One region of the Streptomyces sp. NBC_00490 genome, then DNA from elsewhere that is predicted to be linked to it. Evidence: predicted binding sites of a transcription regulator. Region 1 holds the regulator's gene; each other region holds the start of a gene.

Region 1 (10,177 bases):
CGACTGGTGCGGCTACGACCCCACCAACCGGACGCGGGCCGACGAGACGCACGTGGTCGTGGGGCGCGGCCGGGACTACGACGACGTGACGCCCCACAAGGGCATCTACCGGGGCGTGCCGGGCGGACCGCCGGAGGTGACGGTGGAGTTCACCCGGGTGGCGTGAACGGGAGACAGGGCCGGACGGCGGATCCGGCCCTGCGCCCCCGGTCACGCCGGTGCGAAGACGAAGAAGCCGTCGTCCGTGCCGCCGACAGGGCGGCGCCCTGGTACGCCGGGCCGCTCGCCACCGGCTTTCCGGGCGCTTCGGCCCGCGGGAGCCGCAGCGGTGAAGCCAGGATCAAGAACCGGTCCAGGATGCCGACCGTCATGTCTCGCACACGGGGACGTTCACTTCTCCCCGCCCGGGGCGCACAATCGCCCCTATGCCGACCGCACGCCTGATCCGCCGTACGGCCGCCCCCGTGCTCGCCCTGCTGCTGCTCACGGGCTGCGGGGGCGGGGACTCCGGCGGGTCGACGCCGTCCTCCGCGTCCCCCTCCCAGAGCCCCTCACGGGCGTACAAGGACGGCCATCTCACCTTCACCGTCCTGTCGTTGCGCTGCGGCATCACCGGGGTGACCGGGTCGCACGCCGACGCGCCGCCGCAGGGGCAGTTCTGTGCCGCCCGGCTGCGGGTGGAGAACCGGGACCCGAACTACCACGTCTACGAGTCGGCACGGCAGCACCTCGCGGGCGTCAGCGGCGACCGGGCCCGGCCCGATTCCTTCGCGATGGCGGTACGGCGTCAGTCGGACACGGTGAAGCTCGGCGGCCACACCCTCATGGAGGTCGAGCTCTGGTACGACGTCCCCAAGGACGCGAAGGCCACCGGTCTGCGCGTCTCGGGGGACAACGACCCGTCCAGCTTCACCAGCACCAAGCCGATCGGACGGGCGCCGAACGGGGTGCTGGTGCCGATGAAGCCGCTGGCCGGCAACTGAGCGGCCGGCCTACTTGAGCTTGATCGCCGCGCAGTCCGCCGCGTACTTGGCGGTGCAGATCTGGTCCACCGTGTAGATGCCGTCCGCGACGACCGTGCTCTTGATGTTCGCCCGCGTCAGCGCGGACACGGTCACCAGCTGCGCCGGGATGCCCTTGTCGGTGGGGCTGTCGACGGAGTCCTGGGTGAGGGAGTCGAACAGGATGTCCTTGCCCTGGACCTTGGCGACGGCCATCTCCGCGGCGGCCTCGGCCTCCAGCGGGTAGGACTTGTACACGCTCATGTACTGCTCGCCGGCGACGATCCGCTGCACGGCGGGCAGTTCCGCGTCCTGACCGGTGATCGGCGGCAGCTTGGTGATGCCCGCCTCCTCCATGGCCTCGATGGCGGCGCCGGCCATGGCGTCGTTGGCGGAGTAGACGGCGGCGATGTTGTCCTTGCCGATCGCCTCGATCGCCTCGGTCATGTCCTTCTTGGCGATCTCCGGCTTCCAGCCGTCGACGTCGTACTTCTTGGCGATCGTCACCTTGCCGTTGATCTCGGAGAGCGCGCCCGCCTTGAACTGGCCCGCGTTCGGGTCGGAGGGCGAGCCGTTGATCATCACGATCTTCTCGGAGGTGTCGATGTCCGAGCCCAGCGACTCGACGAGGGTGCGGCCCTGCACCTCACCGACGAGCTCGTTGTCGAAGGAGACGTACGCGTCGATGGGACCCTCGGCGAGACGGTCGTAGGCGATGACGGGGATGCCCGCGTCCTTCGCCTTCTTCACCGTCGACGCGATCTTCTTGGAGTCCACGGCGTCCAGCAGGATGACGTCGACCCTGTCGTCGATCATCTTCTGCATCTGGGTCGCCTGCTTGTCCGCGTCGGCCTCGCCGTTGGCGTAGACCGTGTTGCCCTTCTTGTCGGTGAGCTCGGCGACCTTCTTCTGGATGATCGGGTAGTCGAACTCCTCGTAGCGCGAGTTGGTCCGCTCCGGCATCAGCACGCCCACGGTGACGTCGTCGCCCTTGGTGGGAGTCGCGTCGGCACTGTCCCCCGAGACTCCCAGCGCCCCGCAGGCGGAGAGCGAGAGGGCCATCGATGACACGGCCACGCACAGGGTGGTACGACGCATTGGGGAGCTCACTATCTGGTGCCTTCCGGACTCGGGCGCATATTGCGCACCCAGGTGAAGGAAGCCAACGCGGCCTTCACGTATCAGTCAAGAAGCAACCGTCAAATGAGATAGCAACGTTAACGCGTGTAGCTTCTGTGCAGATGCAGGGCGGTTGAGCCGTCGGCTCAGCCTGCGGGGCTTTGAAAAGTGCGCAACGCCACACAACCAACTCCGTTCCTCACGAGTCGTGATCACGACGGTCCACGCCCGCCGTTCCCACTCCGCTCAGAGGATCGAATGAACCCAGCCAGACGTACGACGGCCCTGGCCGCCACCACCGTCGTCCTCGCCACCGCGGGCACCCTGCTCACGCTCACGCCCGCCTCCGCCGCGACCACCTGCACCTCGCCGGTCTTCAAGCGGCAGCTCTTCGCGAACACGAGCTTCTCCGGCACCCCGAAGAAGACGGACTGCGACAGCGCGATCGACCAGAGCTGGAGCGGAGCCCCCGCCTCCGGCCTGCCCTCGAACAACTTCGGCGTCCGCTGGACCGTCACCCGCGACTTCGGCTCCGGCGGCCCCTTCGCCCTCGCCGCCTCCGGGCTGGACGGCATCCGGGTCTACGTCGACGGCGTCCGCAGAATCGACCTCTGGAAGAACGTCTCGACCACGGTGAGCAAGACCGTCAACGTGACGATTCCCCAGGGCAAGCACACCCTCCGGATCGACTACGTCAACTGGACCGGCTCCGCCAAGGTCAAGTTCGGCTACACGCCCCGCACCTCGGCCACCGTCGACACGGTCAGGCCCCTCGTCCCGACCGGCATCGCCGCCTCGTACGACACGGCCACCGGCAAGGCCAAGCTCACCTGGGCGAAGAACAAGGAGATGGACCTCGCCGGGTACAAGGTCTACCGGCGGCTCAAGGGCGACGACAGCTGGAAGAAGCTGACCACGACCACGGCGGGCTCGTACACGGACGCTCCGCCCACGACCGGCGCGACCTACGTTTACGAGGTCCGCGCCTACGACAAGACCGGCAACGAGTCCGCGGGCAGCGCCGACAGGTCCGTCACCACGGCCGACAGAGCCGCGCCCACGAAGCCCGCCGGAGTCGGGGCCGCCGACGGCCAGCCGGGCGTCACGGTGTCCTGGAACGCGGTCGCGGGGGCGGCGGAGTACCTCGTGCACCGGCGCTGGGACACCGACGGCCAGGACGAACCGGTGGTGCAGGTGGCCAGGGTCAGCGGCACCTCATGGCTCGACACCAAGGTCGAGGAACGCCTCATGTACAGCTACTGGGTCACCGCGGTCGACGCCGCCGGGAACAGGTCCGCCAGGTCCGCGTCCACCGGCCTGGAACGGGGCGACTGGGCGCCGTCCGCGCCCACCGGCCTCACCGCCACGACACAGGCGGGCACGGGCGTCACGCTGTCCTGGAAGGCACCCACCAGCCCGGTCACCCGCGACCTCGGCCACTTCCGGATCTACTGCGACGGCCTGCTCGTCGACGAGGTCGGCGCCACGAAGACCTCGTACACGGACTCGGACGTCCGGCAGGGCGCCTCCTACACGTACACGGTGACCGCCGTGGACACCCAGGACCAGGAATCCGCTCCGTCGGCCCCGGTCACCGGTACCGCGCCCGCCACCGGTCTCACCCCGGCCGCCGTCGGCGGTCTGCGCGGCGCGGTCAACGGCACCGACATCGAACTCGCCTGGCAGCGCAGCACCGAGGAGGACGTCGACCACTACACCGTTCACCGGGGCGTTCTCGTCGACGGCGACTGGCAGTACGAACTGTGGGGCGAGGTCCGGCAGCCCTGGCTGGACGAGCCGACCCTGTACTACTCCCACGAGATCTACGACCCCCGGGGCGAGACCGTCCGCTGGGCCGTCGTCGCCGTGGACGAAGCCGGCAACTCACGTCTCACCAGCGGCGAGGACTTCTCCTACGTCACGGTCACCGAGCCCCTCGCGGACCCGGAGAACACCGGATGAACCGTCTCCGCCGTGGCCTCCGATGGAACCGAACCCGCTCCCCCGGGCGACTGGACAGTCAGAGCACCGAACTTCTGACGACCCCACGAGGACCGTATGACCATCAGCGAAAGCTCTGTCACGGACACCCTCTTCGGCCCGCTCACCGTCCGCCTGAACTCCTGGCGGGGTGAAGTCGTCGTCGAGGGTGAGGCGATACCGCGGGTCGTGCTGAGCCGGGCGACCGGCACCAAGGACGACGGGGAGACCCCCATCGGTACCCGGAACGCCGGTCTGCTCGTCCTCAGCGTCGGCGGTGAGGCGGCCGCGCTGGCACCCGGCCGGGGACGGCTGATCCGGCGTTCGTACCGGGTCGACGTCCGGCACGCGGGCCGGCACTGGCGGCTGGTGCCCCACTCCATGCCGGACAGCCGCCTCCTGCGCGACGGGCGGCGGCTGGGCGACTTCCACTCGAGGGGCGGCGGCGAGGTGAAGGCGGCCGAGTGGCGGTCGGACGCCAAGCCGGACGCCATGGACGCGGCCGTCGGCTACGCGCTGGCCGCCGCGTTCGGCACGGGCGCGGAGTCGATGTGGGCGACGGCCGCCGACCTGGTCTTCGACGTGTTTCCCTGAGGAACTTCGTACAACCAATCGGTGCCCTTGCCGGTCCTGATTCGACGACGGTGATCTCTCCCGTCGTCGAATCAGGACCGAAGGACCGCATGAACCCAGCCAGACGTACGACCGCGGCTGCCGCGACCGCCGTCGTCCTCGCCACCGCGGGCACCCTGCTCACGCTCACGCCCGCCTCCGCCGCGACCACCTGCGCCTCGCCGGTCTTCAAGCGGCAGCTCTTCGCGAACACGAGCTTCTCCGGCACCCCGAAGAAGACGGACTGCGACAGCGCGATCGACCAGAGCTGGAGCGGAGCCCCCGCCTCCGGCCTGCCCTCGAACAACTTCGGCGTCCGCTGGTCCGTGACCCGCGACTTCGGCTCCGGCGGCCCCTTCGCCCTCGCCGCCTCCGGGCTGGACGGCATCCGGGTCTACGTCGACGGCGTCCGCAGAATCGACCTCTGGAAGAACGTCTCGTCGACCGTCTCCAAGACCGTCAACGTGACCATCCCCTCCGGCAAGCACACCCTGCGCGTCGACTACGTCAACTGGACCGGCTCCGCCAAGGTCAAGTTCGGCTACACGCCCCGCACCTCGGCCACCGTCGACAAGACCAAGCCCCTCACCCCGGCCGGGATCTCCGTCTCGTACGACAAGAGCGGCAACAAGGCCAAGCTCACCTGGGCGAGGAACAAGGAGATGGACCTCGCCGGGTACAAGGTCTACCGGCGGCTCAAGGGCGCCTCCTTCGGCGGCACGGCGCTCGCCACGACCACCTCCACCTCGTACACGGACACCCCTCCGCCCACCGGCGCGAGCTACTACTACGAGGTCCGCGCCCACGACAAGGCGGGCAACGTCTCGGCCGGCACCGCCGACCAGGCGGTCACCAGCGTGGACACCACCCCGCCCGCCGCGCCGTTCGTCGAGATGGACGCCTGCCCGGTGGACCAGCCCTACGCGGCCCCCGAGCTCGTCACGACCGCGGCGAACAAGGCCGACATCGCCTTGTACGAGATGCAGCGCCTCAACCCCGCCACCAACACCTGGGCCACCGTCTACACCGGCACCAAGGGCGCGATCTGCGACACCGGCTACGCCGCCGACGGCAGCAAGGTCACCTATCGGGGCCGGGCCCGGGACGCCGTCGGGAACTGGTCGGCGTACTCGCCCGCCGCCACCTTCACCACCTCGGACCGGACACCGCCCGCGACCGCGGCCGACGCGCGCGTCGCGTACCGGTCGGGCGTTCCGCACGTGCTGTGGTCACCCGTCGAGGGGGCCGCCTCCTACCAGGTCCTGCAGTACGACGCGGAGACCGGCGGCTGGCTCGACGCGCTGCCCGGCGCCACCGGCGACACCCCGACCACCACCACCGGGACCGACGTGGTGCCGCGCCAGCTGGTCGCGGTCGCCGACAGCTACCGGTACGCCGTGCGCTCGGTGGACGCGAAGGGCAACGCGGCCGCCCCGGTGGAGGTCACGCTGACGATGGCGGACCGGCCGGGGGCGATCGCCCCGTTCAGCACCACCGCGGACAGGTTCGACGAGGGGGTGATGATCGAGTGGAGCAGCGCCGACCCGTGGACCTTCGGCGAGGACAAGCCGCTGCTCACCTACCGGATCGTCCGCACCGACAAGGCGACCGGCGAGAGCAGCACGGTGACCGCCTGCAAGCCCAACGACTCGCAGGACCTGCCGCTGACGGACCCCAGGACGTACTGGACCTGGAACACCGGCGACGCCCCCGACTACGCCGGCGCCCGGCAGATCAACGGCGTCTGCTGGGACGTCTCCGGTGCCTCCGAGACGACGTACGACTACACGGTCGTGACGGTCGACCCGTACGGCCACGAGTCGCAGCCCGGCCCCGCCGCCACCGCGACCACCCCGGACACCGAGCGCCCGGCCCCGGTGCAGAACCTGGCCGCCGAGCGGATCCCGCTCGGGGTACGCCTGACCTGGACGCCACCGGCCGACGACGACGTCACGGGCTACAAGGTGTGGCAGGGCGTCACGGACCCGGAGACCGGCGAGACGGTCTGGGACCAGAACTGCTGGACCGGCGACTCCCTGGCCGACACCGAGATCCTCTGCCCGACGGTCCCCGACGGTGCCGCGCACACCTACAAGGTGGCCGCCACGGACGGCTCCCCCCTGATCGACGGGTGGGCGGGGCCCGAGGCCTTCCACGCCGCCGAGCTCTCCGTCACCCTGCCCGACACCCGGCCGCCGGGCTGGACGGGGACCGAGATCCGTGAGGACCAGTACCCGGAGCTGTACGTCGGCTGCTCCGAGAGCTCCGGCCTCGGCGACTGCGGCCGGTTCGCGAGCTACCGCGTGGAGCGCTGGGACCCGGCCTCGGCCGCCTATGTCACCCTCACCGAGGGCACGATGTACGACGCCGTGTTCCACAAGGACGAGACGGTCCACGAGGACACGCTGGGCCTGTACTACTACCGCGTCGTCCGCCTGGACGCCGCCGGCGCGGAGGCCGCGTCCACGCCGATGGCGTACGGCATCTGGGACTCCTGGCTCTGAGCCCGCGCATGTGAAGGGGCCCGGAGGTTCATCCCTCCGGGCCCCTCTCACATACCCGCGTCGTCAGTCCTGCCGCCCCTTGGGACGCCACACCACCAACGCGCTGGTCTGCTGCACTTCCTGATACGGCACCAGGTCACGGCGGTACGACGCGTGCACCGCCGCCTCCCGCTGCTGCATCGCCGCGGCGGCGCCGTCGAGGGCGGCCTCCATCTCGGCGACGCGGGACTGCAGCGCGGCGACCTGGTTCTCCAGCTCGATGATGCGCTTGATACCGGCGAGGTTGATGCCCTCGTCCTGCGACAACGCCTGCACCGCGCGGAGCAGTTCGATGTCGCGGGCCGAGTAGCGGCGGCCCCGGCCGGGGGTGCGGTCCGGGGAGACCAGACCCAGGCGGTCGTACTGGCGCAGGGTCTGCGGATGCAGGCCCGAGAGCTGGGCCGCCACCGAGATGACGTAGACCGGGGTCTCCTCGGTCAGTTCATACGGATTGCGTCGACGGCCGTCCATCTCGATCAAGCTCCCTTCGCCGCCTGGAACAGCTCCGCCCGCGGGTCCTCACCCGCGGTCGCCTCGCGATACGCCTCGAGGGCGTCACGAGCCTTCCCCGTCAGGTCCGTCGGGACACTCACCTCGACGGTGACCAGGAGGTCGCCGCGGGTGCCGTCCTTGCGGACCGCGCCCTTGCCCCGGGCGCGCATGGTGCGGCCGTTGGGCGTACCCGGCGGCAGCTTCAGCGTGACGGCGGGGCCGCCGAGGGTGGGGACCCTCACCTCGCCGCCGAGGGCCGCCTCGGTGAACGTGACGGGGACGGTGACCGTGAGGTTGTCGTCCTTGCGGCCGAAGACCGGGTGCGTGTCGACGTGCACGGTGACATACAGGTCGCCGGCCGGGCCGCCGCGCTCGCCCGGTGCGCCCTTGCCGCGCAGCCGGATCCGCTGACCGTCCGTCACCCCGGCGGGGATGCGGACCTGCATGGTCCGGGAGGACTTGGCGCGGCCGCTGCCGTTGCACTCCAGGCAGGGGTGCTCGGCCATCAGTCCGCGGCCCTTGCAGTCCGGGCAGGGGTCGGTGAGGGAGAAGCCGCCGCCGGAGCCCCGCGCCACCTGGCCGGTGCCGACACAGGTCGGGCACACGCGCGGTGTGCCGTTCTTGTCGCCGGTGCCGGAGCAGGCCTTGCACGGGGACTGCGAGGACATCCGCAGCGGCACCGTGGCGCCCTCGATGGCCTCGGTGAAGCTCAGCGTGACCTCGGTGTCGATGTCCTGGCCGCGCCGGGGCTGGGTCCGGGTCGTGCCCGTACCGCCCCGGTTGAACAGGCCCCCGAACACGTCGCCGATCCCGCCGCCGAAGCCGCCGGAACCCCCGGCGCCACCGCCCTGCGCGCCGCCGCCGAAGAGATCGCCCAGGTCGAAGTTGAAGGAGCCGCCGCCCGCGCCCGGCCCCGGGCGGAAGCCGCCGTTGCCGAAGAGGGCGCGGGCCTCGTCGTACTCCTTGCGCTTCTTGGGGTCACCGAGGACGTCGTTCGCCTCGGAGATCTCCTTGAAGCGCTCCTCGGCCTTGACGTTGCCCTTGTTGGCGTCCGGGTGGAACTCGCGGGCGAGCTTCCGGTACGCCTTCTTGATCTCGGCCTCGGTGGCGTCCTTGGGGACGCCGAGGACCTTGTAGAAGTCCTTCTCGATGAAGTCCTTGGTGCTCATCCTCGACGCGCCCCCTTCCTGGTGTCCCGCTCAGTGGTGACCTCAGCCCTCCTCAGGGCCGTTGTCCTTGTCGTCCTCGGCCGGGGAGTCCTCCTCGGCCTTGACCGTCTGCGCGCCCGGCTGCGGTTCGGCGACGGCCACCCGCGCGGGGCGGATGGTGCGCTCGCCGATGCGATACCCGGGCTGCAGGATCGCCACGCACGTCGTCTCGGTGACGTCCGGCGCGTAACTGTGCATCAGGGCCTCGTGGATGGTCGGGTCGAAGGGCTCGCCCTCCTTGCCGAACTGCTGCAGACCCATCTTCGCCGCGACGGTCTCCAGCGACTCACCGACGGACTTGAATCCGCCGACGAACTCGCCGTGGTCCCGCGCGCGGCCGATGTCGTCGAGCACGGGCAGGAGTTCGGTCAGGAGGTTCGCGACGGCGATCTCCTTGACCGTGATCCGGTCCCGCTCCACGCGGCGGCGGTAGTTCTGGAACTCGGCCTGGAGCCGCTGGAGGTCCGCGGTGCGCTCCTCGAGCGCCTTGCGGGCCTGGTCCAGCTGGGCCGTCAGACCGGCGATCTGTGCTGTTGCGTCCCCGGCCGGGGCCGCCCCCTCCTGGGGGGCGGCCTTCGGCTCGGCGTCGTCGGGGGTCGCGCCGGAGGGGACGTCGGGCTTCTCCTCGAAGCCCGGGGTCTCCTCGGTCACGCGGCACCGTCCTTGCGCTCGTCGTCCACGATCTCGGCGTCCACGACGTCGTCGTCGGCCTTGGGGGCCTCGGCACCGGCGTCGGCGCCGCCCGCGGCCTGGGCGTCGGCGTACATGGCCTGGCCGACCTTCTGCGAGACTGCCGCGACCTTCTCGGTGGCGGTGCGGATCTCGGCGGTGTCCTCGCCCTTGAGCGCGGTCTTCAGCTCCTCGACGGCGGCCTCGACCTCGGTCTTGACCTCGGCGGGGACCTTGTCCTCGTTGTCCTTGAGGAACTTCTCCGTCTGGTAGACGAGCTGCTCGCCCTGGTTGCGGGACTCGGCGGCCTCCCGGCGGGCGTGGTCCTCCTCCGCGTACTTCTCGGCCTCTTCGCGCATCCGGTTGACCTCGTCCTTCGGCAGCGAGGAGCCACCGGTGACGGTCATCTTCTGCTCCTTGCCCGTGCCGAGGTCCTTCGCGGTCACGTGCATGATGCCGTTGGCGTCGATGTCGAAGGCGACCTCGATCTGCGGGACACCGCGCGGGGCCGGCGGCAGACCGGTCAGCTCGAACATCCCGAGCTTCTTGTTGT
Region 2 (10,177 bases), 1.2 Mb from region 1:
AAGGCCAGCCAGGCCGCGCAGACCACCTCGCCGTCCGCCTCGGCGACGTAGACCGCGATCTCGTCGGGAGCGGCGGCGACCCGGCCGATGAGGTCGTCGGCGAGCCAGCTGCGGTCCTCGCCCCAGACGGTGGACTCCATGGCGGCGACGCGGCGCATGTCGGCGTCCGTCGTGACCCGCCGCAGGGTCACACCCTCCGGCAGGACGGGCTCGCGTACGGCCATGTCGGCCGCGCGCCCGATCAGCACCGTCTCCCGCTCCTCCGGCAGGAAGCCTGCCGCGCGGAGCCGTTCGGTGAGGTCGGCCGGGGTGTCGTGGCCCCGGGTCTTCCACTCCACGGCCTCGCCGCGCGCCGCGAAGAAGTCCCGCTGCGAGGCGATGAGCCGGTCCAGTGCGTCCCCGTCGACGCCGAGTTCGCGCGGCCCGCTCACAAAGCCCCGGAACTGTCCGACGATCCGCAGCAGCGGGCCGTCCTTCTCGTACGTCACTCCGGCGGGCGGGGTGGGCGGCGCACCGCGCATCTGGTCGTCGTAGGCGGCGAGGAAGATCTCGGTGTCGGTCACGGCACGACCGTACGGCGTCCGGCACAGGAGGCAACCGGTTTTGCGCGGCGCCCTCAGCCGGTGAACTTCGCGCTGGTCAGTGGCGCGGTCACCGTCCAGCCCAGCGACTCGTACAGCCCCCGGCCCGCGGGCGTCCCCGCCAGGACGCAGAGCTCCACGCCCTGTTCCGAGGCGGCCCGCTGGAGGGTGTGCATGACGACCGTGCCGAGGCCCTTGCGGCGGTGCAGCGGCGAGGTCTCGATCTGGTCGACGACCGCCGTCGCGCCGGTCGGGGCGAGCTGGCCGCGGGCCGCCCAGGAGCCGTCGGGGGCGGCGAGCATGGTGCGGGTGACGCCGCCGCGGGACCAGGTGCGCAGACGGTAGCCGTCGGGGACCGTCGGCCGGTCGGGTGCGGTGGTCAGGGGGAGGGCCATCAGGTAGCCGGGCTCGGGGTCGATCCACCAGCCCTCGCCGAGCCAGCCGCCGACCACGCTCGGATCCCGGAACACCTTGAGCCACACACCGGCGCCGGTGACCGCCCCGGCCACCTTCCGCACGGCCGTCTCCTCGACGCCGTCGCCGACCGCGCCGAACACATGCCGGGCGACATGTCCGTCCGAGCCCACGTCGATCGTGCACCCCCACGCCTCGACCACCGGCGGGGCCGCCCCGCGCGAGAGCACCCAACCGTCCACCCATGCCCGTACGAGCCGGTCCATGGCACCCCTTCCGGTAACGAATGAAAGCCGTCCGGGGTTATTACAGTCGCAGGTCACGCTTCCCCGCAGATGTGATCGCTCACAGCGAACGCGTCCCGGGGAACAATCAAGGGCTCACGTGCATTGAGTCGGCATAGCTCAACTTGAGTGCCGAAGGGGAGATCATGGCTTCGACGTCCACACCGCTCACTCTGCCCGTGCTGCCGCTCGACGACGAGGTCGTGCTTCCCGGCATGGTCGTACCGCTCGACCTGAACGATCCCGACGTACGCGCCGCGGTGGAGGCCGCCCAGGCCGCCGCCCGGTCCGAGCCGGGCAAGCCCAAGGTCCTGCTGGTGCCGCGCATCGACGGCACCTACACCGGTACCGGCGTCCTCGGCACCGTCGAGCAGGTCGGCCGGCTGGCCGACGGCGACCCTGGCGCGCTCATCCGCGGCCGGGGACGGGTGCGCATCGGTGCCGGGACCACGGGGCCGGGTGCCGCCCTCTGGATCGAGGGCACCCGTATCGACGAGACCACGCCCGAGCCGCTGCCGGGCCATGTCACCGAACTGGTCAAGGAGTACAAGGCCCTCGCCACCGCCTGGCTGCGCAAGCGCGGCGCCTGGCAGGTCGTGGACCGCGTCCAGGCCATCGACGACGTCTCCGCGCTCGCCGACAACTCCGGCTACTCGCCCTTCCTGACCACCGACCAGAAGGTCGAACTGCTGGAGACCGCCGACCCGGTGGCCCGCCTCAAGCTCGCGACCCAGCACCTGCGCGACCACCTCGCCGAGCAGGACGTCGCCGAGACCATCGCCAAGGACGTCCAGGAAGGCGTCGACAAGCAGCAGCGCGAGTTCCTGCTCCGCCGCCAGCTGGAAGCCGTGCGCAAGGAGCTGCGCGACCTCAACGGCGAGAAGGACGGCGAGGAGTCCGACGACTACCGCGCCCGCGTGGAGGCCGCCGACCTGCCGGAGAACGTCCGCGAGGCGGCCCTCAAGGAGGTCGACAAGCTGGAGCGGTCCAGCGACCAGTCGCCCGAGGGATCCTGGATCCGGACCTGGCTGGACACGGTGCTCGAACTCCCGTGGAACGAGCGGACCGAGGACTCCTACGACATCCAGGGCGCCAAGTCGGTCCTGGACGCCGAGCACGCGGGCCTGGAGGACGTGAAGGAACGGATCACCGAGTACCTCGCGGTGCGCAAGCGCCGCAACGAACGAGGGCTGGGTGTGGTCGGCGGCCGCCGTGGCGGCGCCGTCCTGGCGCTGGTCGGCCCGCCCGGCGTCGGCAAGACGTCCCTGGGCGAGTCCGTCGCGCACGCCATGGGCCGCAAGTTCGTCCGCGTCGCCCTCGGCGGGGTGCGGGACGAGGCCGAGATCCGCGGTCACCGGCGTACGTACGTCGGCGCGCTGCCCGGCCGGATCGTCCGTGCCGTCAAGGAGGCCGGGTCCATGAACCCGGTGGTCCTGCTCGACGAGATCGACAAGGTGGGCTCCGACTTCCGGGGCGATCCGGCGGCCGCCCTGCTGGAGGTCCTCGACCCCGCGCAGAACCACACCTTCCGGGACCACTACCTGGAGGTGGAGCTGGACCTGAGCGACGTGGTCTTCCTCGCCACCGCCAACGTCCTGGAGGCCATCCCCGAGGCCCTGCTCGACCGTATGGAGCTGGTCCGCCTCGACGGCTACACCGAGGACGAGAAGGTCGTCATCGCCCGTGACCACCTGCTCCCGCGCCAGCTGGAGCGGGCCGGCCTCGACAAGGACGAGGTGACCCTGGACGAGAGCGCCCTGCGCAAGCTCGCCGGCGAGTACACCCGCGAGGCGGGCGTCCGCACCCTGGAGCGGTCCATCGCACGGCTGCTGCGCAAGGTCGCGGCCCAGCACGAACTGGGTGAGCGCAAGCTGCCGTTCACCGTGACGGACGAGGAGCTGCGGGGCCTCATCGGGCGCCCGCACCACGTGCCGGAGTCGGCGCAGGACCCGGCGGAGCGCCGTACCGCGGTGCCGGGTGTGGCGACGGGCCTGGCGGTCACGGGAGCCGGCGGTGACGTGCTCTTCGTGGAGGCGTCCCTGGCGGACCCGGAGACGGGTGCGGCGGGTCTGACCCTGACCGGCCAGCTGGGTGACGTGATGAAGGAGAGCGCGCAGATCGCGTTGAGCTTCCTCCGCTCGCACGGCGCCGAACTGGAGCTGCCGGTGGGCGACCTGAAGGACCGGGGCGTGCACATCCACTTCCCGGCGGGCGCGGTGCCGAAGGACGGCCCGAGCGCGGGCGTCACGATGACGACGGCACTGGCGTCGCTGCTGAGCGGGCGGCTGGTGCGGACCGACGTCGCCATGACGGGCGAGGTCTCGCTTACGGGCCGCGTGCTGCCCATCGGCGGTGTGAAGCAGAAGCTGCTGGCCGCGCACCGGGCGGGCGTCACCACCGTCATCATCCCCAAGCGCAACGAGCCCGACCTGGACGACGTCCCCGCCGAGGTGCTGGACAAGCTCGACGTCCACGCCGTGACGGACGTCCGCCAGGTCCTGGAGCTGGCGTTGTCGCCGGCCGTGGCCGGGGCGGCGTCGGAGGTTCCGGTGGCGGCGTGACGGACGCCATCGGATGAGGTGAAGGCCCGGGTTCTCGTGAGGGAGGCCCGGGCCTTCGCCGTACCGGGGAAGGGGTCAGCCCTTGGCGAGCGCCTGCACCCTGTCGAGCGCCCCGTTGAACCGGTCGTGGTCGCCGACCGTCGGCCCGGACGAGGTGTACTGCCACATCGTGTAGGTGCTCCACCCGGCCGGCAGGGTGCCCGCGGTCGAGGCATAGCGGGCGATCCAGAGCGGGTTGGCGGCGAAGCCGGCGTAGTTGCCGGTGCACTGGGTCCACCAGCTGGTGGAGGTGTAGATGACGGCGTCGCGGCCGGTGCGGGCCTTGTACTGGTTCAGGAAGTCACGGATCCAGCTCACCATCGCGCTCTTGGTCTTGCCGTAGCAGGAGTCGCCGTACGGGTTCCACTCGATGTCGAGGGTGCCGGGCAGGGTCCTGCCGTCGGCGGACCAGCCGCCTCCGTGGTCGACGAAATAGTTGGCCTGCGTTGCGCCGGTCGTGGTGTCCGGGGTCGCGAAGTGGTACGCGCCGCGGATCATGCCGACGCCGTAGGAGCCGCTGTACTGCTGGGAGAAGTAGGGGTTCGTGTAGTACGTCCCCTCGCTCCCCTTGGTGTAGGCCCACCGGACCCCGCTGTTCCAGAGGGTCGTCCAGGCGACGTTGCCCTGGTAACTGGCCACGTCGACGCCCTCGGTCTGGGCGGCGCGGGTGTCGGCGGGCAGGCCGCCCTGTCCGTCGTGGGCGACGACGCCCATGCCCATGCGGGCGGTGCCGCGGGTCGGTGTGGCGGTGGCGTCGGGCGACTCGGCGGCCGACGCCGGGGCTATGGACAGCAGCGCGAGCACGGCGGTGAGGACGCCGGTGAGGAACAGCGGGCGAGGGCGGGGCGATCCGGGTCTGTGCACGGGCATGGCGTGCCTCCGAGGGTTTCGATGATGCTCGGTGGGGGACACCCGGCCGGGGTGTATGGCGTGGGCATGCCAGTCAGCGCCTGGTCAAGAAGCTACGCACGTCGACGAGCGGGTGGGAAGAGGGACCGGTTGCTGCCGTTGGTCTAGCCCTGCGAAATACTTACCGAGCTGCGGTGACGGCGCAATTTGGCGGAAACTTTCAGGACCGGGAAGACCGAGGCAGGGGCTGACGTGCACCAAGACGGGAACGACGGCGGACACGGAGACGGGCCCGAGGGGCCCAGGACTGGTCTGGACCAGCCCGAATTCCTGGCGCTGGAACGCGAGTTGACCGTGCTCCTGCGGCGCGCCCGGGCCAACCAGGGCGAGATGGCACGCGAAGTCCACCCCGACCTGGAGTCCGCCGCCTACGGACTGCTGGTGCGGCTCGAGGAGTCCGGACAGCAGCGCGCCACGGAACTCGCCGCCTACATCGGCGTCGGCAAGGCCACCATGTCCCGCCAGTTGCGCGCCCTGGAGACCCTGGGCCTCGTCACCCGCGCCCCGGACCCCGCGGACGGACGCGCCTGGCTCGTCGAGCTCACGGAGGAGGGACGGTCCCGGGTCGGGCGGGTACGGAACGCGCGACGGGCGCGGTACGCGGGCCGGCTGGCGGACTGGAACCCCCGCGAGGTGTCCGAGCTCGCGCGGCTGCTGCATGAGCTGAACCGGGGCACGGAGCGCTGACCCGGCCGCCGGACGGCAGCCCGGCCCGCCTCACAGCTCGGCGTACACCACCGTCGCATCGTCATGCGTCTTGCTCCGCCCCAGATACATCCGCGCCTCCGCATCCGCGCTCTCCAGCTCCCGCACCCGCGCCACCAGCGCCCCCGCCCCGTCCTTCCGTACGAAGGTGAGGCAGTCCGTCCAGTCCCCCTCGCGGAACTTCTCCACCCACCGGGCCGCCCCGTCCGTCAGCGCGGCCAGGGACCGGACCGACGAACGCGGCAGCGCGCCCGTCACCGCCCGGCCCGCCACCGACGGATCGGCCGCGGCGGTGAAGAAGCCGCCCTCCATGTTGCGCAGGGTCGAGTCGATGAGGGCGTCCGTGGCCAGGGCGGAGCGGGGGAGGCGGGCGAGGCGGTCGTCGAGGACGGCCGTCACCGTGCCGTCCTGCGACTCCAGCAGCAGGGCCGAGTCCGAGAGGACCAGGTACTCCACCGTCCGCGCCGACCAGCGGGCGACGACCACCGTGGCCTGTGGTGTGCGTGGGTGAGAAAGGTCACAGGCGTGCGCGTGGGACTCGGAGGTACGAGAGACCGCGAGGCCCAATGCCTCGGTCAGCGGAACATCGGGGAGGGAAACGGTCAGTTCGGTCAGCGCGCCACCCAGTCGCGCCGTGAACCAGGGGACGGAATGCAGACACCCCGTCCCGCCCGTCGGCGGTGTGACGCCGTCCAGGACCACGAGCGCCCCGCCCTGTCCGGAGGCCGGAAGGGCGACGCTCGCGAAGTCCTCGTTGGGGCGGGCCCGGTCGCCGGGCTCCGAAACAAGTTCCGTACGCATCCGGCCAGTCTGCACGAGCCCTTCACGGTGTTCACAAAAGGCTGGCAATGGTTGCCGGACGGGCGCAGTCGCGCAGGTCAGGCGCCTGGTTTGGGAGGGATTGGTTCACTCCGGGAAGACGTGGTGGCGGATAATGCCATCGGTCGGCGGCGACGTCCAACCGGCCCGCCGGTCAAGGTCGCTGACCATGCCACCGGAACTTGCTCGCCAACTCCCGTCCGGGGTTCACTCCTTCGGGTGGCGGGTCGGGTGATGCGCGCCCGCTGCCCAGCGGCACTGGGAGGGTCGGGAAACGTACCCGGTGTGTGACTCCAGTTGACGGAGCGTCACCCGGGCCCATGGGTACACGAGTCAGGAATGCGAGCACCGGTGCAGAAGACGCGGCCACGTCGTACGAGCAAGCAGACGGCCCCCGCCGATCCCACCACCGCCGACGGTTCCGCCGTCGGCAAGGGCCGCCCCACCCACGTACGCAACCGGCTGATCATCGCCGCGGCCGTCGTGGCCGCCGCCATCGCCGGCGCCGGGGCCCCCTCGATCCTCGCCGCCTCGGGAGAACTGAGCGACTCCCAGGACCTGGTGACACTCGCCGAGCAGACCCAGGACGCCCTGATCCTCGCGCACTCGCTCGCCGACGAGCGGGACGAGGTCACCTCGTACGTCGCCGCCGGACGCGCCAAGTCCAAGGCCCCCTCCGAGCAGCGCGGCGCCCGCGTCGACCGCCAGGTCGAGGAGTTGCGCGCCGACACCGACACCCCCGCCGACCTCCGTACGGACCTCGACGGCATCGCCGCCCTGCGCCGCGCGGCGCTCACCGGCAAGAGCTCCGCCCTCGAGGTGCACCAGACCTACTCCGCGGCCATCAACGAGCTGCACCGTCTCGCCGAGCACCTGGCCGAGCAGATGCCGCCCCGCGCGGGCTCCGGCGCCTACGCGCTCGCCGAGCTGGACTCCGCCGTGCAGCAGGCCGCCGCCACCCGCGGCCTGCTGCTCGCGGCGCTCAACGTGCCCCGCACCACCCAGACGGTCACCGACCCCATCACCGGGATCGCCTCCACCGCCGTCACCTCCTCGGCCGCCGACACCAGGCAGCGCGACGCCCTCACCGCCGCCGCCCAGCAGGCCCGGCTGCGCTCCGACGCCGCCCTCGCCGACTTCCACGACACCGCTCCCGAAGCCGCGAAGAACAGCTTCGACTCCACGGTCACCGGCCCCGAGGTCAACTCCGCCGAGAAGTACCTCGCCGGCCTCACCGACCGGGCCACGCTCTCCGACGGCGAACTCGACACCAGCACCAAGAAGGCCGACGCCGCCCTCTCCGCGCGCGTGGACCTGATGCGCGGTGTGGAGTCGGCCCTCTACAACCAGCGCACCAAGGACCTCGCCCAGCTCCGCGACGACGACGTCACCGCGCTGGAGCTGCGCGTCGCCATCCTCGGCGCCCTCATGCTGCTCGCCGTCGGTATCGCCACCGCCATGGCCCGCACCCTGACCCGCCCCCTCGCCGTCCTGCGCCTGGGCTCGGCCCGGTTGGCGCAGTCCGAGGAGCCGACCACCGAGGAACCGGTCAAGTTCACCGGCCGCAACGACGAGTTCGCCCAGGTCGTCCGCTCCGTCAACGCCCTGCACGCGCACGCCGTCGCCGTCCAGGAGCGCGTCGCCACCCTGGAGTCCGACCGCAAGCACCTGGTCGGCCAGCGTCAGAAGATGGCCGACGCCCGCGAGGAGCTGCGCACCGAACTCGCCGAGTCCGCCGTTCAGTTGGCGCGCCTTCGCGAGAGCATCGGCGGCACCTTCGTCAACCTCGCCCTGCGCACCCTCGGCCTGGTGGAACGCCAACTCGCCGTCATCGAGAACCTGGAGGAGCGCGAACAGGACCCCGACCGCCTCGCCACCCTCTTCAAGCTCGACCACTTCGCCACGGTCATGCGCCGCCACAGCGAGAACCTCCTCGTCCTCGCCGGCACGGAACACGTCCAGCAGCACGCCGGCCCGGTCCCGCTGGTGGATGTCGTCCGGGCCGCGGTGAGCGAGATCGAGCGCTACGAGCGCGTCCGTATCGCGGCCCTGCCCCCGCACGCGCATGTCGCGGGCTTCGCGGCCGACGACCTGTCCCACCTCCTGGCCGAGCTGATGGAGAACGCCACGTCGTTCTCCCCGCCGGACATGCCCGTCGAGGTCTCCGGCTGGCTCCTGGAGAGCGGCGAGGTCATGCTCTCCGTCCAGGACGAGGGCATCGGCGTGCCCGACGAGCGGCTGACCCGGCTCAACTCCCGCCTCGCCGACTTCGACCCGGACTCCCCGTACGACCAGGAGGGCGAGGAGGGGCTCGGTCTCGGCCTGTACGTCGTCGCCCGCCTCGCCCACCGCCACGGCGTCCGCGTCCAGCTCCGCGAGCAGAAGCAGGGCGGCATCGCCGCGGTGGTCGTCCTCCCGAAGGGCCTGCTGGCGCCGGCACCGTCCGCCGCGGTCCCCTCCTCGGACCCGCTGCCCGGCACCCCCCACACCGTCTCCCTGCCGGGCGCCGACGCGGAGGCCAACTCCAACGTCCTGCCTACCCGTTCGGGCACCGGCGACGTGCTGGTGGCCCTGGCGGAGAAGGCGGTACGGACATCGCAGACGGCGGGGGCGGAGACCCCGGCCGAGACGACGATGGAGCTGTTGCTGCCGGTTACGGCGGAGCCCGAGGCAACCCCCGAACCCGCGGCCGCCGACGGCGAGGAACCCCCACAGGGGTCACCCGCGCCCGACGACGGCGAGACGGAACACGAGCGCACCCCGGACGAGGACCAGCTCACCGCGAAGGGCCTCCCCAAGCGCACACCGAAGATCACCGCGCCCGCGACCACACCGCGCCCGCGCAGCAGTTCCGTGGACGCCGAAGCCCTCCGCCGGAGGCTCGGCGGCTTCCGCCGGGGGGCGGAGGCGGGCTACCGCGACGTAGAAGCAGAGATCGCCGAACAGACGGGCCAGATGAGGACGCCCGCACACAGCGAAGATTCCACGGGGGGCACTCCCGAGGAGGCAAGCAGTTGACCGCGCCCAGTACCTTCGGACTGAGCAGTGAAGCCCGCAATCTGCACTGGCTGCTGACGAACCTGGTCGAGGAGGTGCCGGGCATCCAGTCAGTAGCGGTGGTCTCATCGGACGGCCTGCTCCTGCTCTCCTCCGACCCCGGCACCAACGACGAGGCCCGGCAGACCCGCACCACCCCGAAGGGCCCACGAGGCTCCTCCGCCGATCTCGCGACCATCGTGTCCGGCATCGGCAGCCTCACCATCGGCGCCGCCAAGCTCATGGAGTCCGGCGGGGTGAAGCACACGATGGTCGCGATGGACGAGGGCAGCCTGTTCGTGATGTCGATCAGCGACGGCTCGCTGCTCGGTGTGCACGGCTCCGCGGACAGCGACATGAGCGTCGTGGCGTACCACATGGCCCTGTTCGTCGGCCGTGCCGGGCACGTCCTGACCCCCGAACTCCGCAGTGAGCTACGGCAGTCGCTGGAGTCCGAGAGCGCGGGGGGCGGACGATGACCGGCCGTCCGAACCTCCCCGTCCGCGGCGGCGACCGCAAGCCCGCCCGCGTGCGCCCCTACTCGCTCACCGGCGGCCGCACCCGCTTCGGCCACGTCCTCCTCGTGGAGACGTTCGTCGCGGCGCTGGAGGCCGCCGAGGAGCGCAAGGAACTGGCGAATGGTTCCCTCAACACCCGGGTCATGCCGGAGATGCGGGCCATCGTCGAACTCTGCCGCCGTATGCGCACGGTGGCCGAGATCGCCGCGCTGCTGAAGATGCCGCTCGGCGTGGTCCGCGTGCTCCTGAGCGACCTCGCGGACCAGGGAAAGATCCGTGTGTACGGCACCGGCACCGGTCACGGGACCGGT
Region 3 (10,177 bases), 2.8 Mb from region 1:
CCACACGGCGCCCGCCGTCGAAGGGGCGAGCCACAGGACCAGGGCGACGCAACTCACCGCGGTCCAGGCGAGGTTGATCTCGACGACGGCCCGGACCGGCAGCGCGGCCGGGCGGGCCCGGTTGGCCAGCAGGCCGACGGCCGCGGCGTACACCGCGAGGAACGTCCCGAGTGCGAGCAGCAGCGTGGAGTCGACCCCGAACAGGACGCCCAGCGGCCCGGAGAGGGCCAGGTAGGCGAGGGCGTTCGCGCCGGTGACGACCGCGTCGAGGGCGAGGAAGCGCCGCAGCGCGGTGTGCGGGTCGCCGGTGCGGACAAGAGCGGACAGCTGGGTGGCGGACATGGCGAATCACCCTCCGACGGGGTCAAGTTGAGGCGGGGAGAAAGGGCGGTACCCGGGTTCCGGACCGGAGTGCGCCGGCCCGGAACCCGGTGTCACCACGATCCCGCCCCGGGCCCGGCCGGTCGATTACCCCCGAAGTAATGCCACACGTGGTGAGCGCCTCACCCCCGCCCCTGTGAGACCGGAAGCGGAACGTGGCACACTGCCCTGCAGACTTCGGCGCGTAGGGGAGGCGTGGCGTGAGTGAGCGGCGGCCTGCGCCCACCGTGGGTCAGGTGGTGCTCGGCAGACGGCTCCAGGAGTTGCGGGAGGCGGCCGGGCTCAAGCGCGAGGAGGCCGCGAAAGTCCTCCGTGTGGCTCCCGCGACCGTACGGCGCATGGAGATGGCCGAGGTCGCGCTGAAGATCCCCTACGTGCAGCTGCTGCTGTCCACGTACGGCGTCGCGGAGGAGGAGACGGACGCCTTCGTCGCGCTGGCCGAGGAGGCGAACCAGCCGGGCTGGTGGCAGCGGTTCCACGATGTGCTGCCGGACTGGTTCAGCCTGTACGTGAGCCTGGAGGGTGCCGCCCGCATCATCCGCTCCTACGAACCGCACTTCGTGCCCGGCCTGTTGCAGACCGAGGCGTACGCCCGCGCCGTCATGGAGGCGGGCACGATCGCGCAGCAGGGCTCCGACACCATCGAGCGGCACGTGTCCCTGCGGATGACCCGGCAGCAGCTTCTGGAGAAGCCCGATCCGCCCCACCTGTGGGTGATCATGGACGAGACGGTGCTGTGCCGGCCGGTCGGACGGGGCGGCGAGATCATGCGGGAACAGCTCGACAGGCTCCTGGAGTTCGCCGAGCGCGACCGGGTCACCCTGCAGATCGCGGAGTTCGCCGCGGGTCCGCACCCGGGGACGTACGCGCCCTTCTCGCTGTTCCGTTTCGCCGAGCCGGAACTGCCCGACATGGCGTTCACCGAGTATCTGACCGGCGCCCTGTACCTGGACTCGCGCGCGGAGGTCTCCGCGCATCTGGAGGTCCTGGACCACATGACGGCGCGCGCCGCGTCGGCCGAGCGCACCAAGAAGATCCTGCGGGAGCGCCGCGCGACGTATTGAGCCACGCACCACTCGGGCCGCGCACGGCAACCTTCCCGTCATCCCCGACGACTTGCGAGCAGACCCCGTCAGGCACCGCGCACCGAGGAGAAGACACCGCATGACCGGATCCGGATCCGAAGCCGCGCCCACCACCGTCGACACCAGCCGGCCGCACCCGGCGCGGGTGTACGACTGGTGGTTGGGCGGCAAGGACAACTACCCGGTGGACGAGGCGCTGGCCCGCAGGATCCTCGCCACGGACGACACCGCGGTGCGCGGGGCGCGCGCCAACCGCCGGTTCATGCACCGGGCGGTGCGGACGGCCGCCGAGGCCGGGATCCGCCAGTTCCTGGACATCGGCACCGGCATCCCCACCGAGCCGAACCTCCACCAGGTGGCCCAGGAGGTCGCCCCGGAGTCGAGGGTCGTGTACGCCGACAACGACCCGATCGTGCTCCGGCACGCCCAGGCGCTGCTGCACAGCACCCCCAAGGGCGCCACGAACTATGTGCACGCCGACGTCCGGGACCCCGGCACCATCCTGCGGCTGGCCGCGCAGACCCTGGACTTCGCGCGGCCCGTCGCGCTGTCCCTGGTGGCGCTCACCCACTATCTGGACGACGAACCCGACGGCGACGACGTGTACGGCCTGCTCGCGCGGTACGTCGCCGAACTCGCGCCCGGCAGCTTCGTGATCCTGTCCCAGGTCACCCCCGACCTCAGCCCGGAGGCGATCGCCAGGGCCGCGGAGCACTTCCGGGCCGGCGGCACACCGTTCTACCCGCGGTCGCTGGCCGAGTTCTCGCGGTTCTTCGACGGTCTGGAACTGCTCGGCCCCGGCGTGATCCCGGTCTCCGGCTGGCGCCCGGCCCCCGAGGACGTCGCCGCCCAGGCGGAGGGCATCGTCCCGGTCTACGCGGGGGTCGCCCGCAAGCCGTGACCTGACCCCAGGGGTGCCGCCGACGGGCGCGCTCCCCTGCCCGGCCCTGGCTTCGAGGGGCACGGGCCGGCAAGGGTGCGCAGGTGACCGACACCCGGGCCCCGCCCTCGGAGCCGGGTGCGGCGCCACTGCGGGCCGGCAGGCGCTTCCGGCCCGGCACGCCCTCGTCCGACCCGCGCGGGCATCGGGACGGCGCTGATCACGTTCGTGCCGTACAGCCGACCGGTGCACATATTCAGACCGGTGCCGTACCTGTTCCGCCCGTATGTCGTGTGCCGCGGCCGCGACCCCGAGGAGTTGGGGCCGCGGCCGGAACGGCGGGTCGGGAGAAGACGGGCGCGTAGTCCGTCAGCCGCCCTCGATGTGGCCGGCCGGGGCGGCGCCGCCGTCGACGTGTCCGTCCGTGCTGTTCTCGTGGTGGCCGACCGGGGCCGCGTCCACGGACCACTCCCAGTTGTCCGGCGTGTCCCCGCCCCCGGCCACACCCACGGCCGCGGCCCCCGCCAGCAGCGAACCGGCCGCCAGAGCCGCTAACCGTGCGCGTCGTGTCCTGTGGTCACCCATGCTTGTGTCCCTCCGTGAAGCCCGCTGCGGCCGGCCTCTCAGGCCGCCCCGCCCTTGGGGTCCTTGTCGTCGTCGACGATCTCCGCGTCCACGACGCCTTCCTCCTCGGGAGACGCGGGCTGCTGGTCGGTGGGTTCCGACGGGGCCTGGGCGTACATCGCCTGGCCCATCTTCTGGCTGACGGTGGCGAGTTTCTCGACGCCGGTGCGCAGCGCGTTCGTGTCGGGGTTCTGCTCCAGGAGCGTCTTCAGCTCCGAGATCGCCGACTCCACCTCGGACTTGGTGTCGGCGGGGACGCGTTCGTCGTTGTCACGGATGAACTTCTCGGTCTGGTAGACGAGTTGCTCGGCCTGGTTGCGGGTCTCGGCCGCCTCCCGGCGGTTGCGGTCCTCCTCGGCGTACTGCTCCGCGTCCCGCATCATGCGGTCGATGTCGTCCTTGGGCAGGGCCGAGCCGCCGGTGACCGTCATCTTCTGTTCCCGGCCGGTCGCCAGGTCCTTGGCGGAGACGTGCATGATCCCGTTGGCGTCGATGTCGAACGCCACCTCGACCTGCGGGACGCCACGCGGCGCGGGCGGCAGCCCGGTCAGGTCGAAGACGCCCAGCTTCTTGTTGTACGCGGCGATCTCCCGCTCGCCCTGGTACACCTGGATGCCCACCGAGGGCTGGTTGTCGGTCGCCGTCGTGAAGATCTCCGAACGCCGGGTGGGGATCGTGGTGTTGCGCTCGATGAGCTTGGTCATGATGCCGCCCTTGGTCTCGATGCCCAGGGACAGCGGGGTGACGTCGAGCAGCAGGACGTCCTTCACGTCGCCGCGGATGACGCCCGCCTGGAGGGCCGCGCCGACGGCGACGACCTCGTCCGGGTTGACGCCCTTGTGCGGGTCCTTGCCGGTGAGTTCCTTGACGAGGTCGGTGACGGCGGGCATCCGGGTCGAGCCGCCGACGAGGATGACGTGGTCGACCGCGGCGAGCTTGATGCCGGCGTCCTTGACGGCCTGGTGGAAGGGGGTCGTGCAGCGGTCGAGCAGGTCGGCGGTCAGCTCCTGGAACTGGGCGCGCGTCATCTTCTCGTCGAGGTGCAGGGGGCCTTCGGCGGAGGCGGTGATGTAGGGGAGGTTGATCGTCGTCTCCGACGAGCTCGACAGCTCGATCTTGGCCTTCTCAGCTCCCTCGCGCAGCCGTTGCAGCGCCATCTTGTCCTTGCCGAGGTCGACGCCGTACTGCCCCTGGAACTTCTTCACCAGGTGCTCCACGACCCGCTGGTCCCAGTCGTCGCCGCCGAGATGGGTGTCGCCGTTGGTGGCCTTGACCTCGATGACGCCGTCGCCGATCTCCAGCAGGGAGACGTCGAAGGTGCCGCCGCCGAGGTCGAAGACGAGGACGGTCTGCTCCTCGCCCCGGTCCAGGCCGTAGGCGAGCGCGGCGGCCGTCGGCTCGTTGATGATCCGCAGCACGTTCAGGCCCGCGATCTCCCCGGCCTCCTTGGTGGCCTGGCGCTGCGTGTCGTCGAAGTACGCCGGGACGGTGATCACCGCGTCGGTGACGTCCTCGCCGAGATAGGACTCGGCGTCCCGCTTCAGCTTCTGCAGCACCCGCGCGGAGAGCTCCTGCGCCCGGTAGCGGGTGCCGTCGATGTCCCCCTGGTCCGGGAAGCGCCAGCTCCCGTCGCCCATGTACCGCTTCACCGAACGGGCCGTCCGCTCGACGTTCGTCACCGCCTGCCGTTTGGCGACCTCCCCGACCAGCACCTCGCCGTTCTTGGCGAAGGCCACGACCGACGGTGTGGTCCTGGCCCCCTCCGCATTGGCGACGACTGTGGGGTCGCCGCCCTCCAGGACTGCCACCACGGAGTTCGTGGTCCCCAGATCGATCCCGACCGCGCGTCCCATCGCTGTCCCCTTCCGCCAGGGCACTTCCCGGACTCCAGCACAAAACTTGAGTGCGCTGTTGTCAATGCCGCGTACCCATGCCGGGTACCCGGAAATGCGCGCTGCCGCGCCCCTCACGAGGGGGACGCGGCAGTGCGGGACGTACGGGTGTCAGGCGAGCTTCGCCGACAGGGTGATCGGTACGGCCTTGAGGGCCTGGCTGACGGGGCAGTTCACCTTGGCCTGCTCCGCCGCGGCGACGAAGCCGTCCTCGTCGAGGCCCGGCACGGTGCCCTCGACGGTGAGGTGGATGCCGGTGATGCCCTCGCCCGGCTGGAAGGTGACGTCGGCGGAGGTGAGGAGCTTGGTGGGCGGGGTGCCGGCCCCCGCGAGGGCGTGCGAGAACGCCATCGAGAAGCAGCTGGAGTGGGCGGCCGCGATCAGCTCCTCGGGGCTGGTCTTGCCGTTGGCCTCCTGCGTGCGGGCAGCCCACGTCACCGGCTGCTCGGCGATGGCGCCGGAGGAGTCGAAGGTGACGACTCCGTTGCCCTCGAGCAGGTTGCCTTCCCAGACGGTGTGTGCGGAGCGCGTGGTAGCCACGGTCAGTCCTTTCGTGTGGTCCCGGTTCCGGGTGATGCACCCCATCCGATCACACTCGGGCGCGGCTCACCCTGAAGACCGGCCCGCGCGGGCTGAACGGCAGCCGCGCGCCCTCCGGGATCAGATACGCGTGTTCGCGCCGCACCCTCAGCACATCGCACCAGCCGTCCGTGATCACCAACACGGGCGCGCCGGGCGGGAAGTCGTCGGCCCGGTGCAGCAGGTCGATCCCGGGCTGCAGGACCGTACCGCCGCGACCGCGCACCCGGACCCGGCCCGCGATCTCGGTGACCGGCAGATAACCGGCGTCGTGGGGGGCCGCGTCGCAGAACACGACGCGCGCCGCCGGTACGTCCCGGGCCTCGGCGTACGAGGCGATCGCGCCGAGCGCCTTGCCGAGCAGGGTCCGGTCCATGGACCCGGAGGTGTCCAGGACGACGCCGAAGGTGCAGCGGGCGATCTCCTCGGGCGGGAAGTACCGGCCCGCGCGCGGGATGTCGGGGGTGGACGACTGGCGGCGGGAGGGGCGCGCGTACGTCCGCAGGGGTTCAGGGCGGGGCACGAACTCGTCGAACCAGCGCGCGAGTTGGGCGTCCCAAGGCAGTGGTGGGTGGCTGAGTGCGCGGATCTCCTCGACCAGACCGCCGGGCAGGAACCCGCGTGACTGCTCCTGGTGCAGGTCCAGGCCCATGCCGAGGCCGCGGCGGTAGAACTCGTCGAGGTCGACGTAGTCCCGGGGCGAGCCGAGCGGGCCGCCGAGGACGTCGCCGAGGCCCTTGCCGCGCAGGGTGCCCAGGCGGCGCATCCGGCGCATGTCGCCGGCGATACGGTCGTAGACCTCCTCCGCGGACAGGTCCTTCAGCCCGGGGTCGTGGAGCAGCCCGTCGGGCATCGTGCCGACCTGCATGTCGGCCAGCCAGCCGTTGATGACGTAGTCGCAGGCCACGTTGAACAGGTACGGGTCGCGGGTGCCGCAGCGGTCGCCGTGGCGCAGGGCGGCGTGCAGCATCTCGTGGGCGAGGACGAACCGCCATTCCTCGTCGTCGAGTTCGCGCAGCGGGTTGATGTAGATCTCGGCGAGTTCGGCGTTGACCGCGGCGACGGAGATGTCGTGGGCGCGGGCCAGTTCGGCGTCGGCGACCAGGGTGATACCGGCCGCGATGCCGCCGAGCAGCGGGTAGGAGGAGACGAACCAGCTCAACGCCCGCTCCCACGGCTGGAGTCGGGTGGAGCCGCCGCGCATCGACGCACGGCGGCCGCCCGCCACGTCCATGGCGGTGGCGACGGTACGGGTGAGGGCGTGCGCGAAGTCCAGCTGCCAATCCTTCGGGGCGCCGCCCGTCCACACGTCCCAGGGCACGAGCAGTTGGTCCGGTTCACGGCCCGCCGTGCCGCAGTGCTCGTACACGGGCGGGACGCCGTCGCGGCGCCAGCGTGCGGCGAGCTGTTCCTCGTCGCCGTCGGGGTAGGACGGCGGCAGGTCCTCGGGGGTGCGGCCGATGGGGAAGCCGAGCAGGAAGCGGTTGACGACGACGCAGCGGGCGGCCCGCTCCAACCGGTCGGGCTGGGTGCGGCGGCCCTCCTTCGCCGGGACGTGGCCGAAGCCGAGGTGGATGACGGCGTGGGCGATGGCCCAGGCCCAGTCGACGGGGTCGGCGCGCCGGGTGGGGTGGACGTGCAGGGTGCCGTCGGAGTCGACGCGGACCAGCCCGGAGGCGGGCGAGTGCGGGCAGTCCTGCTTGCGGCAGGTGCTGAACCCGATCGCGGCGAGGGCCCGGTTGGCCCGCACCAGCCGCATTCCCTCGGCGAAGGCCTCGGCCGCGAGGTCCTTCTTCGGCGGCTTCGCGGCGCGCGTACGGCTCACCGCCACGCCCCCTTCGCAGGGCTCACTGCCGCGCCTCCACCAGCCGCGGCATGTCACGGGCGGCCTCGACCAGGAACCAGGCGGGCAGCAGCGGGTTGCCGTCGGTGTCCGGGGCGATGACGCTCTGCGCGACCTCCACCGAGATCTCGGCGAGCTGCACGAGCAGCGACTTGGCGCGGTACGCCGTCTGCTGGGCGGACGCGGAGAGGTGCTCCTTGCTGGCGGGCAGCTCCTTGACCAGACGGCCGCGGAAGGACTCGGCGAGGTAGTACAGGAGGTCGCGGTCCGCCATGCGGTGCGGCCAGCGGGCGTCGCCCTTGATGATCGCCTCGATGCCGTACTGGCCGCGCACGATCTTGACGTAGCCGCAGAACGCGACGGCGTGCGCGGGGGTCAGCGTGCCGTGCGCGATCACCTTCAGCGTCTCCTCGTCGAGGCCGTGGCCGAAGGAGTGCAGGGCGTCGGAGAGCATGTGCCAGGAGCGGGGCGTGGAGAACGGCTCCTCGGTCTTGGGCGGCTTGGACCACAGGTGGTCGGGCCGGTCGATGAGGTGGTCCAGGACCCAGGGGTGGATGCCGTTGCCCGCGGCCCACACGAGCCAGTCCTTCGCGGAGGCCTCCAGATGGACATGGGCGAGCCGGTTGACCAGCGCGGAGGCGATGGGGCGGGCGAGGGCGTTGTCGGTGGCCCGGTTGCCGGCGCCGATCACGATCGAGCCGGCCGGGAGGTCGTAGCTGCCGATACGGCGGTCCAGGATCAGCGAGTAGAACGCCTTCTGCACATCCGGGCTCGCCGCGTTGAGCTCGTCCAGGAACAGGCAGTACGGCTCGTCGCGGGCGATCGCCTCCGGCGGGCAGAACACCGAGCGTCCGTCACGGATCTGCGGCACGCCGATCAGGTCCTCGGGAGCGAGCTGGGTGCCCAGCAGACTCACGCACTCCAGTCCCAGGGACTCGGCGAACTCCCGTACCAGGGAGGACTTTCCGATGCCGGGGGCGCCCCAGATGAAGACCGGCCGCACGGTCGCGAGACCGAGCAGCAACTCCGGGATCCGGGCGGGAGTGACGGTGACGGCAGCCTGCACGCAGTGGCTCCAGGGAATGTTCGAGAAGGGCGCGCTGGTGCGCGGGGTCCGATGCGAACAGTGTGTGTGCCGCCGCCACGGGACGCACACGATTTTCCGGGCCCGCGGCGCGTGGGGCGTACCACCGGAGCCGCTCACGGGTGGGACGGGCCGGCACATGCGGGGTGCGCGGCAGTGACCGGAATGTGCCCTGGGCAAAGCCGTGCCGCGGTGACACGGTGTGCGCGGTCCTCCGTGTGAGCCGCTCCTCCGTTCATGGGGGTATGGAGGAGCGGCGGACGCCGAGGACTAGGCCGCGCGCCGCTCCTCGTCCTGACGGGTCGTCAAAGGCACCTGGGGGCCGTCGGATTCACGCAGCCACCGGCTCAGGACGCGGTGGACCTGCTCGGCGCCGACGAGTTCCTCGGTGTCCGCCACGGGCGCGGACAGGACGACGGGCGACAGCAGGAACGGCCGGCCCTGGGCGCCGCCGAGCCCGCCGTGCGAGCCGATCTGCTCCTCGAAGGCGAGGACTTCGCCGTCGATCGGGTCGTACCAGGAGTTGACCATGATGTCGGCGGTGTGCGCGAAGCCGTGCGTGCGGCGTACGACGTCGGCGGCGCCGGGCCCGAAGGCGGCCAACGGGCCCGGTTCCTCGTCGAGTCGGTCGACCGGGATCTCCGTACCGAACGGGCCCAGCACCACTCCCCCGTGCTCCTGACTGCGGACGAGGAGGAAGCCGATGCCGGGGTGGTTGGCGAGCGTGGTCAGCAGGGCGGGGTGACGGGCGTCGATCTCCTCCTTGGTCATCCGGTGGGGCACGTCCGGGAAGGAGACCAGGCCGAGGTTGCCGGAGGCCAGCACGAGCGGCTCCGAGCGGCGGTGCGAGGGCCGGCGCTGCTCGTCGCGCTCCTCGACGCGGATGCGCAGCGCGGCCCGCACGGCCGCGCGGGCCTCGGCGCCGCTGTGGGTGCGCTGTGCCTTGCGGGGCACCGGCAGGCCGCAGCCCGCCCGCACCAGGTCGCCGAGGGAGAGGCCGTAGCGGGTGCGGAAGGTCTCGCCGGGGCTCTGGCCGTGGTCGGACAGGACGACGATCCGGTACGGGCGCGGGGCGTGCTCGGCGACGTTCTCGATCAACGCGAGGGAACGGTCGAGGCGTTCGAGGACCTTCTCGGCGTCGCGGCTGTGCGGTCCGGAGTGGTGGGCGACCTCGTCGTAGGCGACGAGGTCGGCGTAGACGGCGGTGCGGCCGGCGAGCATGTCGCCCATCACCGCGGCGACGACCACGTCCCGTTCGACGACGGTCGCGAAGGCGCGGATGAACGGGTAGAGACCGCCGCGCTTGACGCGGGGACGGGCCCGGCGGGCACGGCTCCTGGTCGACTGCGCGATCTCCCGGCCGACCTCGGCGAAGAACGACAGGGCCGTGCGGACGGCGTTGGCCGGGTCGGAGAAGTATGCGAAGTAGCCCGACCGGGAGCGGGTCTCGCGGCTGCGCCGGCGGGTGGCGATGGACAGCACGAGAGCCTGCTCGTCGGCGCCGCCGCTGAAGAGGTTGCCGCGGCTGGCGCCGTCGGCGCTGAGCAGCCCGCCGTCACCGGTACGGGCCACCGCCCGGCGCTGGAGCTCGGCGGCGCTGGTGGGGCGGTTGCAGACCATCACCTCCTGGCTGTCCTTCTCGTACCAGCGGAAGGCCGGCACGTCCTCGTTGCTGCCGTGCAGGATGCCGAGCTGGCTGGCGCCGGTCTGGCTGGACCAGTCGGTGCGCCACGGGGTGAGCCGGTGGGTGCCGTCCAGCCACTGGGCGACGGTGGGCATGAGGCCCTTCTTCACCGCCGCCTCCAGGAC

The links. The regulator HspR, encoded in region 1, represses chaperone genes until heat shock. The targets are predictions, from matches to a motif close to TTGAGNNNNNNNNNCTCAA.
Region 2: a site for HspR is predicted at 1,385-1,403, ahead of lon (endopeptidase La). Genes of this name have one in related genera too.
Region 3: a site for HspR is predicted at 4,870-4,888, ahead of dnaK (molecular chaperone DnaK). Genes of this name have one in related genera too.

Annotation. Positions count from the first base shown of each region.
Region 1 is NZ_CP107869.1:5,554,118-5,564,294, reverse strand. It holds gene OG381_RS25280 (transglutaminase family protein) at 1-166, shown strand, start outside; gene OG381_RS25275 (DUF4352 domain-containing protein) at 426-983, shown strand; gene OG381_RS25270 (sugar ABC transporter substrate-binding protein) at 993-2,099, opposite strand; gene OG381_RS25265 (fibronectin type III domain-containing protein) at 2,379-4,082, shown strand; gene OG381_RS25260 (hypothetical protein) at 4,179-4,694, shown strand; gene OG381_RS25255 (PA14 domain-containing protein) at 4,784-7,216, shown strand; gene OG381_RS25250 (heat shock protein transcriptional repressor HspR) at 7,280-7,726, opposite strand; gene dnaJ (molecular chaperone DnaJ) at 7,732-8,916, opposite strand; gene grpE (nucleotide exchange factor GrpE) at 8,959-9,606, opposite strand; gene dnaK (molecular chaperone DnaK) at 9,603-10,177, opposite strand, start outside.
Region 2 is NZ_CP107869.1:6,786,355-6,796,531, forward strand. It holds gene OG381_RS31140 (GNAT family N-acetyltransferase) at 1-521, opposite strand, end outside; gene OG381_RS31145 (GNAT family N-acetyltransferase) at 617-1,261, opposite strand; gene lon (endopeptidase La) at 1,426-3,840, shown strand; gene OG381_RS31155 (lysozyme) at 3,916-4,749, opposite strand; gene OG381_RS31160 (MarR family winged helix-turn-helix transcriptional regulator) at 4,981-5,475, shown strand; gene OG381_RS31165 (protein phosphatase 2C domain-containing protein) at 5,506-6,294, opposite strand; gene OG381_RS31170 (sensor histidine kinase) at 6,664-9,330, shown strand; gene OG381_RS31175 (roadblock/LC7 domain-containing protein) at 9,327-9,827, shown strand; gene OG381_RS31180 (DUF742 domain-containing protein) at 9,824-10,177, shown strand, end outside.
Region 3 is NZ_CP107869.1:8,342,919-8,353,095, reverse strand. It holds gene OG381_RS38040 (hypothetical protein) at 1-342, opposite strand, end outside; gene OG381_RS38035 (helix-turn-helix domain-containing protein) at 582-1,445, shown strand; gene OG381_RS38030 (SAM-dependent methyltransferase) at 1,546-2,367, shown strand; gene OG381_RS38025 (hypothetical protein) at 2,716-2,856, opposite strand; gene dnaK (molecular chaperone DnaK) at 2,970-4,823, opposite strand; gene OG381_RS38015 (OsmC family protein) at 4,974-5,402, opposite strand; gene OG381_RS38010 (vWA domain-containing protein) at 5,452-7,266, opposite strand; gene OG381_RS38005 (ATP-binding protein) at 7,289-8,350, opposite strand; gene OG381_RS38000 (alkaline phosphatase family protein) at 8,639-10,177, opposite strand, start outside.